DNA from 4 places in the Agrobacterium sp. 5Ca50 genome. Region 3 is predicted to be linked to each of the others. Evidence: predicted binding sites of a transcription regulator. Region 3 holds the regulator's gene; each other region holds the start of a gene.
The links. The regulator LexA, encoded in region 3, represses DNA repair genes until DNA is damaged. The targets are predictions, from matches to a motif close to TGTTCNNNNTGTGTTCNG.

Region 1 (3,131 bases), 1.3 Mb from region 3:
GACAAAACCGGTTGGGGAAAGCGTATGTCGATCAAGATCATGTTGGCAAGTTCGTTGGCTATGGCAATTCGTAGCGTGCCGCTTATTCCCTTGACGTCTCGTCGCGGCAATCTGGACGCCGTCGTTGCCGCTTCGAGCCATCGCATGGATATGAAGGACGCGCCAATCAATCCGGACTGGATTTTGTCAGGCACGCCACATGCGCGTGCCGCAGACCATTCCAGAAGTCGAGATCGCGCCTCCAGCACTGCAATGTGGGACTGCACAGCCGGTGAATTCCGCTGGTTTTTCGGTTGGGATGAGACCGTTTATATCCTGGAAGGTGAAGTGCATGTCACGGCTGAAAACGGTGTGGTGAGTGTGTTGCGCAGCGGTGACGTTGCTTATTTCCGCGCCGGAACATGGGCGACATGGCGCGTGGACAACTACGTGCGCAAAGTGGCTTTTATGCGCCGTCCATTTCCGACAATGCTGGCTCTGGCCTATCGTGTCTGGAACAAGATTTTCTCGGCTCGCTCCTACAGCCTTGCCAGGTAGAGTATCAATAAAACTCATAGATGCCGCATGTTGCAGCAGTTGCCTTTAAAGCCCCTCTATCCTAAATCTGTCGGGCTTTGAGAAAAGGGACTGCGCATGGCAAAAATCAAGAACGTTGCGATCCAGATGGATCATGTAGCCGGCATCAATATTGCCGGGGATTCGACCTTTGCCATGAGCCTTGAAGCGCAGGCCAGAGGCTACCGGCTGTTTCATTACACACCGGACCGTCTCAGCATGCGTGACGGCAAGATTTACGCCACTGTCGAGCAGATGGAACTGCGCGACATCAATGGCGATCACTATTCCCTGTCAGAACCGGAGCGCGTTGATCTGTCGACGATGGATGTCATTCATCTGCGCCAGGATCCGCCCTTCGACATGGCCTATATTACCTCCACGCATCTGCTGGAGCGCATTCACCCCAAGACATTGGTCGTCAATGATCCAGCCTGGGTACGCAACTCGCCTGAGAAGATCTTCGTCACCGAATTTGCAGACCTGATGCCGGCAACGCTGATCACCAAGGACGTGACCGAGATTGCCCGCTTCCGTCAGGAAATGGGCGATATTATCCTGAAGCCGCTCTACGGCAATGGTGGCGCTGGCGTATTCCATTCGACCCGTGACGACCGCAACTTTTCGTCGCTTCTGGAGATGTTCGGCCAGATGTTCCGCGAGCCCTATATCGCCCAGCAGTACCTGCCTGACGTCCGCAAGGGTGACAAGCGTATCCTGCTGGTGGATGGTGAGCCGGTTGGTGCCATCAATCGTGTGCCGGCTGAAAATGATGCCCGCTCCAACATGCATGCCGGTGGTCGCCCCGAGCCGACAGAACTGACGGCGCGTGAAAAGGAAATCTGCGAGCGGATTGGTCCTGCACTGCGTGAGCGCGGTTTCCTGTTCGTCGGTATCGATGTGATCGGTGACTACATGACCGAGATCAACGTGACCTCGCCGACCGGCATTCGCGAAGTGAAAAAATTCGGTGGTGCCGACGTGGCAAGCCTGTTGTGGGACGCCATTGAGCGCAAGCGCGAAGCGCAGGGCTGATTGGCCCTGTCTGCTTGGATGTGAAGGAATGGCCATTCCTTTGCATCCGTTACAACTCGAACACACCATATACGTGAAATTGTTCACGTAACGTTCTTGTTTTGCAACGTCTCTTGTGTCAGGCTGTTTGAGGCGGCCGGACAACGGGCAGATCATGTCTGGTGATGGCCGCTATAATCAGGTCTTCCGCCGGTCTCTAGCCATGAGGCTCCGGACCAGCGGATGCGGTTTACAGGAGCAGGCCATGGTGGCTCGGGTCAATACGGTTGCATTTCAGGGCATCGAAGGTGTGCCCGTTGAAGTTCAGGTCATGGTTGCGCCGGGCCGCGTCGGCATACAGATCGTCGGACTGCCGGATAAAGCCGTTGCTGAAAGCCGTGAACGCGTCCAGGCCGCCTTGCATGCGTCCGGGCTTGCGCTCCCCCCAAAGAAGGTCACCGTCAATCTTGCCCCGGCAGATTTGCCAAAAGAGGGCAGTCATTTCGACTTGCCCATTGCGCTTGCCCTGATGGCGGCGCTCGGGGCCATACCTGCTGAAGCGCTGGCCGGTTACGTTGTTTTGGGAGAACTGAACCTTGATGGAACGATTGGTGCGGTAGCCGGCGCACTGCCTGCTGCTATCGGTGCCAATGCCATGGGTAGAGGCCTCATCTGCCCGGCGGACAGCGGCCCGGAAGCCGCATGGGCCGGTGCGGATATTGATATCCTGGCACCGCGTAGCCTGATTGCGCTGGCCAATCATTTTCGCGGTACACAGCTTTTGTCGCGTCCGCAGCCCGCCATCCGCGCGACACCTGCCAATATGCCCGACCTTGCCGACATAAAGGGGCAAGAGAGCGCCAAACGGGCGCTCGAAGTTGTTGCCGCCGGTGGTCATAACATGCTGATGGTCGGGCCTCCCGGGTCGGGCAAGTCAATGCTGGCTTCACGACTGCCGTCTATCTTGCCGCCCCTGTCGGCAGCAGAATTGCTGGAGGTCTCGATGGTGCATTCCATTGCAGGCCAGCTTTCTGGCGGAAAACTGTCCGATAGCAGGCCGTTTCGGACGCCGCATCACTCTGCCACCATGGCAGCCCTTGTCGGCGGCGGTTTGCGTGCCAAGCCGGGTGAGGCATCGCTGGCCCATAATGGCGTATTGTTTTTGGATGAGTTCCCGGAGTTTTCACCGCAGGTGCTGGATGCTTTGCGCCAGCCGTTGGAAACCGGCGAATGTATCATTGCGCGTGCCAATCATCGCGTGAGCTATCCGGCGCAAATTCAGCTGGTTGCAGCGATGAACCCGTGCAAATGCGGTATGGCAGGCGAACCGGGCTTTACCTGTGCCAGAGGACCACGCTGCGTTTCCGATTATCAGGCCCGGATTTCCGGTCCACTGATGGACCGTATCGATATCCGCGTCGATGTTCCCGCTGTTTCGGCGGCGGACCTAATCCGCCCAATGGCGGCTGAAAGCAGCGTGGATGTTGCAAGGCGTGTAGCGCGTGCCCGTGAACGTCAGCAGGAACGGTATGCCAGTGCCGGTTTTGCCGAGATCAGGACCA
Region 2 (3,131 bases), 810 kb from region 3:
TGCACACACCCCTCTGTGATTTGCTCCAGTATCTTTGCTGGATTTGAACAACGCAATGCACAAAACCGTTTGTTACGTAATTGTAATTTGCGTCATTTTTTGAATTGAACCCATCAAATAAGTTCAATTTACAATAGTGTCATGTTCACTATTGTGACTGTTGTAAAACATGCCTTTTTTGATTTCCGCATTCATTTCAAAACCTGCACGGGAAACGTACAACATGTGCAATGCCTGCGTAATAAACGATATTAAGGACCGCATGCTTTCAAGACGCAGCCTGTTCAAGGCCGCAGCAGCGGGGACGGTAACGGCTGCTGCCGCTACATTCGGAAGCGCACCGGTCGCCATGGCGCAAGCCGCCAGCAGCGTGACCGACATGACCCATGAACTGCATGAGGATTTCCCGACTTTCTTCGGCGAGCAGCAGTTTTTCAAGGACCAGAAATTCAATTACGCCGAACACAAGTTCAATCTGTTTGAACTGCGGGTCAACGAACACACCGGCACCCATGTCGACGCACCCCTTCACTTCTCCGAAAACGGCACGTCGGTTGCCGAAATTCCGGTTGGCAATCTGGTGGTGCCGCTCGCTGTTATCGACATCCGCGAAAAGGCAGCATCCAATCCGGATGCGGAAGTCACGCCCGATGACATCAAGGCGTGGATTTCCAAAAACGGCGACCTGCCGGAAAATGCCTGCGTCGCCATGTTGTCCGGCTGGCAGCAGCATCTGGGCACGGACAAGTTTCGCAATGCCGATGGCGAAGGAAAGATGCACTTTCCCGGCTTCCATGTAGAGGCGGCAAAATACCTGCTGGAAGAAAGCAAGGCCGCAGGCATTGCCGTCGACACCCTGTCGCTCGACTTCGGCAAGTCGCCGGATTTTGCCACCCATTACGCCTGGCTTCCGGAAAACCGCTGGGGTCTGGAAGGCATTGCAAATCTGGACAAGGTTCCGGTCAAGGGCGCAACACTTGTCGTCGGCGCACCGAAACACCGGGGTGGTACCGGTGGGCCCGCCCGCGTTTTCACACTCGCATGATTCGGCAACCTGCTGACCGAACACGGAGGAAACATCGATGAGCACCGTCTCCAAAACACAAGATCCGGAAACCAATCCGCGTGTGAAGGCGGTGTTCGACGATATCCGTGCGACGCGAAAGTCCGACTTCATCAACAATATGTGGCTTTACCTCGCCTTTGATGCCGACCTGTTGGAAAGGACATGGGGCGAGGTAAAGGCTGTCATGGCAACGCCTTCAGCGCTTGATCCCTTGACCAAGGAGCTGCTTTATATTGCCGTGTCCGTCACCAATGGCTGCTCCTATTGTGCCCATTCCCACACCGCTGCCGCCAAGTCGAAGGGCATGACGGATGAACAACATGCCGATCTTGTCAGGGTGATTTCGCTTGCGGCCAAAACCAACCAGCTGGCAACCGCGCTGCAAGTTCCAGTCGACACGGTTTTTGACGCCGATCAGAAAAGCTGACCCTCAAAATGCACCGATACAGGTGCTTTGACGGCTGAAACGGGAATAAAAGCAGAACATGCTTCTGGCCTTTCAGCCCCGAATCACTACATTGGGCCGCATGAGCAACAATTTTGATGATATCCCGTTCTTCGATGAAGAACCGGCAGAGCCACGCAAGCCAGCACCAGCGCCACAACAGGGCAGCGGTCTTGGCATTGCAGCCCGCGCCATGGCAGCGCGTGATCAGGCGCGCCCCGCCCCCGATTATCTCTCTGGCCTGAACGCAGAACAGCGTGAAGCCGTGGAAACACTGGAAGGCCCGGTTCTGGTGCTGGCCGGTGCAGGCACCGGCAAAACCCGCGTGCTGACCACACGTATTGCTCATATTCTGGAAACCAAACGCGCCTTTCCAAGCCAGATCCTGGCGGTGACCTTCACCAACAAGGCCGCACGCGAAATGAAGGAACGTATTGGCGTTCTGGTTGGCGGCGCCGTTGAAGGCATGCCGTGGCTCGGCACGTTCCACTCCATCGGTGTGAAGCTGTTACGCCGTCACGCTGAACTCGTCGATCTGCGGTCGGATTTCACCATTCTCGATACGGACGACGTTGTGCGGCTGATCAAGCAGCTCATTCAGGCCGAAGGTCTGGATGACAAGCGCTGGCCCGCCAAGCAGTTTGCCGGCATGATCGACAACTGGAAAAACAAGGGGCTAACCCCGAAAGACATTCCGGAGGGCGACGCGCGCGCCTTTGCCAATGGCAAGGGTCGTGAGCTCTACACCGCCTATCAGGCCCGGTTGAAGACGCTCAATGCCTGCGACTTTGGTGACCTGCTGCTGCACCCGATCAGCATGTTCCGTCGCAACCCGGATATCCTCAAGGAATATCACCAGAAGTTCCGTTACATCTTGGTCGATGAGTATCAGGACACCAACACCGCCCAATATATGTGGCTGCGGCTCTTGGCGCAGCGCCCCAAGGGTGAAGTGCAAAACGTCTGCTGCGTGGGTGATGACGATCAGTCCATTTATGGCTGGCGCGGTGCCGAGGTCGATAACATCCTGCGTTTCGACAAGGATTTTCCCGGCGCAAAGGTCATCAAGCTGGAGCGCAACTACCGTTCCACCGAACACATTCTCGGCGCTGCCGGTCATCTGATTTCACACAATGAAGGCCGGCTTGGCAAAACGCTGTTTACCGACCGCGTTGATCCCGATGACGAAAAGGTCATTGTGCACGCCGCCTGGGATTCCGAAGAAGAAGCCCGCGCAGTTGGCGAAGAAATCGAACAGTTGCAGCGCCAGAGCCATAATCTCAACGATATGGCGATCCTCGTGCGCGCCTCGTTTCAAATGCGTGAGTTTGAAGATCGCTTCGTGACGCTGGGGCTGAACTACCGCGTTATCGGCGGCCCACGCTTTTATGAACGCCTCGAAATTCGCGATGCCATGGCCTATTTCCGCCTCGTCTGCCAACCGGCTGACGATCTGGCCTTTGAGCGCATCGTCAACACACCGAAGCGTGGACTTGGTGACACCACCATTCGCAACCTGCATGACTATGCACGGGCCCGCGATATTCCGATGCTGGCGGCGGCTGCTGATATTATCGAAACGGATGAATTGAAACCAAAGGCCCGCAAGGCGCTGTTCGA
Region 3 (3,131 bases):
GGAAGTTGGAGGCTTCCGCCGCCACGTTCTTGGCAAGTTTTGCCAGACGCTGCGTGGCGATAACGCCGGCCAGACCACGTTTACGGCCGCGACACATCAGGTTGGTCATGGCGCCAAGCGATGCCTTGCGGGCATCTTCGGTTACTTCGCCAGCCACGGACGGCGCAAACATCTGCGCTTCGTCGACCACCACCAGCACCGGATACCAATATTCGCGGTCGGCATCGAACATGCCGTTGAGGAATGCAGCTGCGGCCCGCATCTGCTGTTCGACATCAAGACCTTCAAGCGTCAGGACGCAGGATACGCGGTGCTGGCGAATACGGTTGGCAATACCGGCCAACTCACCTTCTGTGCGCTCGCCATCCACAACGATATGGCCGAACTTGTCGGCCAGCGTCACAAAGTCCCCTTCAGGGTCAATAATGACCTGCTGAACCCAGGGGGCGGATTGTTCAAGTAGCCTGCGCAGCAGATGCGACTTTCCGGAACCGGAATTGCCTTGCACCAGCAGACGCGTGGCGAGCAATTCCTCAATGTCGAGTTTGGCAGCCTGCCCACCCGATAGCGTTCCCATGTCGATGCCGACCTGCAATGCCCTAAAACCTTATACTGTCAAAAATTGATGTTGAATGCCGACTCCGAACGAGCAGCGAACCCTCCCCATAACAGAGATTTCAACGCAATGCTTCCTCGTGAAGGTAAAAATGCACAGGGAATATGCGCTGCCAACCCAATCTGGTGGAGAGAATCAAACGAACCGAATCACAGCGCCTTACGATATCAGATTGATAGTGGTGCCGGTTGGCCGGCTATCGGGCGGTGTTGCGAGCCTCAGTTTCTGACTGGTCGTTTTGCCCCGAATTAAGGTAAAATCTTTTTAAAAACAGAACGATAGGCAGCGATTACACGTCTTGGCTGTTTTGAAAGAAAATTCACCGGCGCGGCGATTACGAAATATTAAAGCCTTGCGGAACACATATGGAACATATAGTGTATGTTCTGCATTTGTTTCGATTTTCATCAACGGTTGGGGTGCGACTTCATGCTCACACGCAAACAGCAGGAACTGCTTCTTTTCATTCACGAAAGAATGAAGGAATCCGGTGTTCCTCCCTCATTTGATGAGATGAAGGATGCGCTTGATCTCGCGTCCAAATCCGGCATTCACCGGTTGATCACAGCGCTTGAAGAACGTGGCTTCATTCGCCGCCTGCCAAACCGGGCTCGCGCACTGGAAGTCATCAAACTTCCTGAAGCCTATTCGCCAAGCCTCAAACCACAGCGTGGCTTCTCACCAAGTGTGATCGAAGGCAGCCTTGGCAAACCAAAACCGGTTGTCGCCCCTGCTCCGACCCCCGCGCCTGTCAGCGCCAATGATGGCGGCAGCTCGGTATCGGTGCCGATGATGGGACGGATCGCGGCCGGTGTGCCGATCTCCGCCATCCAGAACAACACACATGATGTGTCCGTGCCGGCTGACATGCTGGGTTCTGGTGAACATTACGCACTGGAAGTGCGCGGTGACTCGATGATCGATGCTGGCATCTTTGACGGCGACACGGTCATCATCCGCAACGCCAAGACCGCCAATCCCGGTGACATCATCGTGGCGCTGGTCGATGATGAAGAAGCGACCTTGAAGCGTTTTCGTCGCAAGGGTGCATCTATTGCGCTTGAGGCGGCAAACCCGGCCTATGAAACCCGCATCTTTGGACCTGACCGCGTCAAGATCCAGGGCAAGCTGGTTGGCCTGATCCGCAGATACCACTAAGCGGTCATCATCAGACCCATATCACTGCCAGATGACGCGCCAGCGCGTCATCGCTACTGTCGTCGGAAAACGCCCGACAAAACTAGCCTTCAGCTTACGTTAGTCTAGTGACGGTCCAGCAGTTGCGAGACATGCGGCGGTACTGCCGTTTCAAATGTCCTGCTGCGCCAGTTATAATAACGATGCATGGTCCATGGACGGTAGGAACCATAAATGGCAGCCGTCATCCTCTCTATCGGCAAATCCTGATTTGCGGCGGTTGTAGCCTCAGTTGAAAATGTGATCTCCAGCGATCCGGTGCGCCGCAATGTCTGGGCACTGAGCAAAAAGGCGCCGGAGCGGCAGGTTTCAAATGATGTGGGACGCGTGGTGATAACCACAGAACCGATGTCGCAGGCGAGACCAAGATATCTGTTATCCAGCACGGAAATCACCACCTGCCCCTTCGCTGATCTGGCGATACACCAGCTGTCGCGACGGCAGGTAAAGGCATCAGATGCGTTTGTAACGGCGGCAGACATCGCCTGCCTTTCAGTCTGAATGGTGTGTTCGTCCAGCATCGGCCGTCGTGATCGTGGTGGTGCGGCATCGGCATTGCCTGTCGTTCTGTCATTGGCATCGTCAGGCGATGGTTCTGGGGCTGGCAGTTCCTGCAGCATGTTTGGCCGAATATATTTGTCAGGTAAGAACAAAGCCCGCGCCCATTGGTCATAGATAAAGCCGGATGGGCGTTGGCTGGTGCTGGCAACCTGATCCTCGCCAACCAGTGCCATCAGTTTCCCGTCCTCAAAAACCACCAGATCGGGATTGTCCTGTTGCCGTGACAGCACAAACAGCACAAGGCCTGCCAGCAGGAACACAGCACTTACCCAAGCCAGTCGGGTGCGAAACAGTGTCAGCGCCAATAGGCCAAGCGTTCCGGCGCCCAGAAACCATTGATGTTGTCGTCCGACTCCGGCATCGCCTCCCCATGAGGCCACATAGGTGGCAATATCAATTGTCATCGCCATGCCGTAACCCATGACGGTCAGAAACGGCCCGTCCAGCCCGAAGGGCATCAGCAGCATGGCGATCAAGGCAGAGGGCATGACGATGAAAGACATCACCGGCATGGCGGCGAGATTTGCCGCTAGTCCATAGGTGGTGACACGGTGAAAATGCTCCATCGAATAGATGGCCGTGGAGACTCCGCCAATCAGCGAGGTCACGACAATACCGGCGCAGAAGCTGCCAAGGATGGAAGCACCCTTGAGGGCGATCGGCATATTACTTGGCCGGAAGGTTGCGCTGTCTTGTGCGGCGCGCCGCCGTGTCCAGAAACCATACGCGGCGACCAGCGCAATGGTTGCGGCAAAGG
Region 4 (3,131 bases), 1.3 Mb from region 3:
ATCGCTCATTCAGCGCATTCCATCTTCATTACAGAGAATAGACGGCACCGGGTCAAAACAGATGCCTTTGATGTTGTTCTTTTGCCTTACCGGGACAGTTCCTTCAACCCGAGGCGAATAAGCTTGGCACTGTCGGCATCTTCACCGCCGTTTTTGAGCGCCGCCGCCACTGCATTGGCAGCCTGATCACGCGAATAACCCAGATTGGTCAAAGCCGATACGGCATCGGCAACTGGCGCAGGAGCTGCCCCCTCACCCAGTTCCTGTCTCAGACCGATCGAACCGGATGCCTCACCGGCAAAGGCAGGCGCCTTGTTGCGAAGCTCGGTCATGATGCGAATGGCGACCTTCGGCCCAACACCAGGTGCACGGGACACCACGGTCTTATCCTGCAGCGCAATGGCATTGGCCAGTTCCGAAGGTGACAACGTCGACAACACAGCAAGTGCCACCTTGGAGCCTACCCCCTGCACGCTTTGCAGCAAGTTGAACCATTCCCGCTCCAGCGCAGACATGAAGCCGAACAGCTTCAACTGGTCTTCGCGCACATAAGTCTCGATGAACAGCACAATGGCTTCCCCCACCGAGCCAAGCCTAGACAGTGTGCGCGCTGAACAATGCGCGACGTAACAGACACCATGCACGTCAACGAGGACATAGTCATCGCCGATTTCTTCAATTGTGCCCTTGAGTTTACCGATCATGACAACGCCCGTTTAAACAGTGAAAAATATCAACCCGCCGCCAGCGCGCGACGCATGCGGTCGCCACCGCGATTATGTGCATGGCAGATGGCAATGGCCAGCGCATCCGCCGCATCGTTACCCTTGAACTCAGCTTTCGGCATCAGGATTTTCAGCATCATGTGAATTTGCTGTTTGTCACCATGTCCGACACCGATCACAGATTTCTTGACGGCATTCGGCGCATATTCGGAGACGGGCAACCCGGCGCGTGCGGGAACGAGCATAGCAATACCACGCGCCTGTCCCAGTTTCAGCGTCGCCACAGCGTCCTTGTTTACGAAGGTCTGTTCAACCGCCGCCTCATCCGGTGTGTAGGAATGCACCACCTCGGCAAGTCCGTCATGCAACTGGCAAAGGCGCGAAGCCAGATCCATATCGCCGTCAGAAGTCACTGTTCCAGAGGCGACGAAACGCAGGCTGTTGCCCAGTGTTTCGATAATCCCCCACCCCGTGCGGCGAAGGCCGGGGTCTATTCCTATGATGCGAATCGTCTGTTGCATGGTCTCACTCTATCGTCAGCAACAAATACCTGCCAGCGAGAAGTGAACAAAACGACAACATTGATAAATTTGCACTGCAGCATTTACCAACACTTAAATTCCTGTCCGCATGCTGCGCATCAAAAATAGAGGGGAATTCCGGGCACCGCCTGTCGTTCCAAACAAAACAAGAAGCATAAACTTCACTTGGCACTGGCAACCCTGTGGCCTGTTGGTCTGCGGTTGTTCCAGACAGGCATAGGCTCGTATTGATGTTAAACAGGTTTCATTCAATCTCATCAAAAGTGCTGGTCATTTTTCTGGCACTGATGTTCGTCTCCATCTCGCTCATGACCCTGCTGGCTTACCGAAGCAGCAGTAGCGTTCTACAAGAGCAGGCCCAGAACGCCATGGAAAGTGTGCTGACGTTCCGTGGCGACATGCTGAAAGAGCGGTTGGAGCAACTGCAAAACCAGGCCGATTCCATCGCAAAAATCGAAGCCCTACAGATGGCCGTGGTTTCTATGCGTAGTGGCTGGGGAACGGTCCAGAAAAACTCCGGAGATGCCAAGGCTGAATTGAAACGGGTATTCATCTCGGAGAATCCCAACCCTGCGGATCAGCGCGAAAAGCTGATCAAACCTGAAAATCCGAGTGGCTTTTATTACTCCACCCACGAAAAAACCCAGACTGACATTGCTACCTACCTGAAAGGCACACCTTTCAGCGATATCCTTTTTGCCGACACATCAGGCACCGTCTATTACTCCTATAAAAAAGACGCGTCCTTCGCGGAAAACACCACGGATGCGGCCTGGAAGGATACTGGATTGGGAGTCGCCTTTGCGCGTGCGGCCGAAAACGCCAGCAAAGCGGTTGGTGACATCGCAGCCTCCAGCTTCTCCGGCTGGAAGGTAGAACAGGCAACCGGTCAATCCGATATTTATTTTGCCGTACCCGTCATGAAGTTCGAAGCCTTCAAGGGTGTCGTCCTTTTCCGTGTTCACAGCGATGTTTTCGTACAGTTGCTTGCAAAAGGTATTGCACCGGCAAGTTCTGAACAGTCTGCCGTTTTGTCTGCTGACGGCTCGGCAATCGGCCTTGATCAGAGCAAGCTGACCAATCTCGATCCTGCACCGTTTACCTTCCAGTCCAAGGCAATGGCTGAAAAGGGTATGACGGTCGCCGAAATCCAACGCGGCAACGCCAAGGCCAACGCCTATGCGCGGCCGTTCGAGTTTAATGGCCAGACCTATCTTGCCGTTGAAAGCATCCTGCAAAGCGAACTGGATGCTGGGTCGTTCTCCATTGCCAGCGCTTTGGCGGTCATCGGCATATGTGTACTGATCGCCATGTGCCTAATCACGGCCGTATTCTCCAGACGACTTTTTGCACCGCTGTCGAAACTCGCCAACCTCACGCGCGATGTTGCCAATGGTAACCTGCAAACCGAAATCACCGCGCAGGACAGAAAAGACGAAATTGGCACCATGGCCAAGGCGCTCGGCAGTTTCCGGGAAAAGCTGATCCAGCAACGCGAATTGGAAGACACCACGTCCCGCACCCGTGCCGAAGCCGAGGAAAGCCGGCGGCAGAACCTGGCGGAACGTGAGGCTGAGGCCGCAACATTGCAAATGGTTGTCCACTCTCTTGATCAGGGGCTGGACCGCCTTGCCAAGTGTGACCTCTCCTACCGTATTGAAAAGCCCTTTCCACAGGAGCTTGAAAGCCTGCGGCTGAACTTCAATCAGGCCTTGGCAACCCTCAGCGACACCTTGCACTCAATCGGCGGCAATTCGCAGGCTGTGCGCAGTGGTTCGGAAGAAATGCGCGTTGGATCAGACCAGTTGGCCGAACGCACGGAACGACAGGCCGCTTCGATTACGCAAACGGCAAGTGCCATCAA

Region 1: a site for LexA is predicted at 1,671-1,688, ahead of ACZ5FM_RS17670 (YifB family Mg chelatase-like AAA ATPase). Genes of this name have one in related genera too.
Region 2: a site for LexA is predicted at 1,535-1,552, ahead of ACZ5FM_RS10345 (ATP-dependent helicase). Genes of this name have one in related genera too.
Region 4: a site for LexA is predicted at 1,289-1,306, ahead of ruvC (crossover junction endodeoxyribonuclease RuvC). Genes of this name have one in related genera too.

Annotation. Positions count from the first base shown of each region.
Region 1 covers NZ_AP026438.1:3,685,649-3,688,779, forward strand. Annotated here, with positions in the region: gene ACZ5FM_RS17660 (cupin domain-containing protein) at 25-537, shown strand; gene gshB (glutathione synthase) at 634-1,590, shown strand; gene ACZ5FM_RS17670 (YifB family Mg chelatase-like AAA ATPase) at 1,835-3,131, shown strand, end outside.
Region 2 covers NZ_AP026438.1:2,094,914-2,098,044, forward strand. Annotated here, with positions in the region: gene ACZ5FM_RS10335 (cyclase family protein) at 224-1,045, shown strand; gene ACZ5FM_RS10340 (carboxymuconolactone decarboxylase family protein) at 1,083-1,493, shown strand; gene ACZ5FM_RS10345 (ATP-dependent helicase) at 1,594-3,131, shown strand, end outside.
Region 3 covers NZ_AP026438.1:1,280,553-1,283,683, reverse strand. Annotated here, with positions in the region: gene ACZ5FM_RS06080 (ATP-binding protein) at 1-595, opposite strand, end outside; gene lexA (transcriptional repressor LexA) at 1,046-1,774, shown strand; gene ACZ5FM_RS06070 (ComEC/Rec2 family competence protein) at 1,879-3,131, opposite strand, start outside.
Region 4 covers NZ_AP026438.1:2,610,624-2,613,754, forward strand. Annotated here, with positions in the region: gene ruvB (Holliday junction branch migration DNA helicase RuvB) at 1-9, opposite strand, end outside; gene ruvA (Holliday junction branch migration protein RuvA) at 87-704, opposite strand; gene ruvC (crossover junction endodeoxyribonuclease RuvC) at 734-1,246, opposite strand; gene ACZ5FM_RS12720 (methyl-accepting chemotaxis protein) at 1,498-3,131, shown strand, end outside.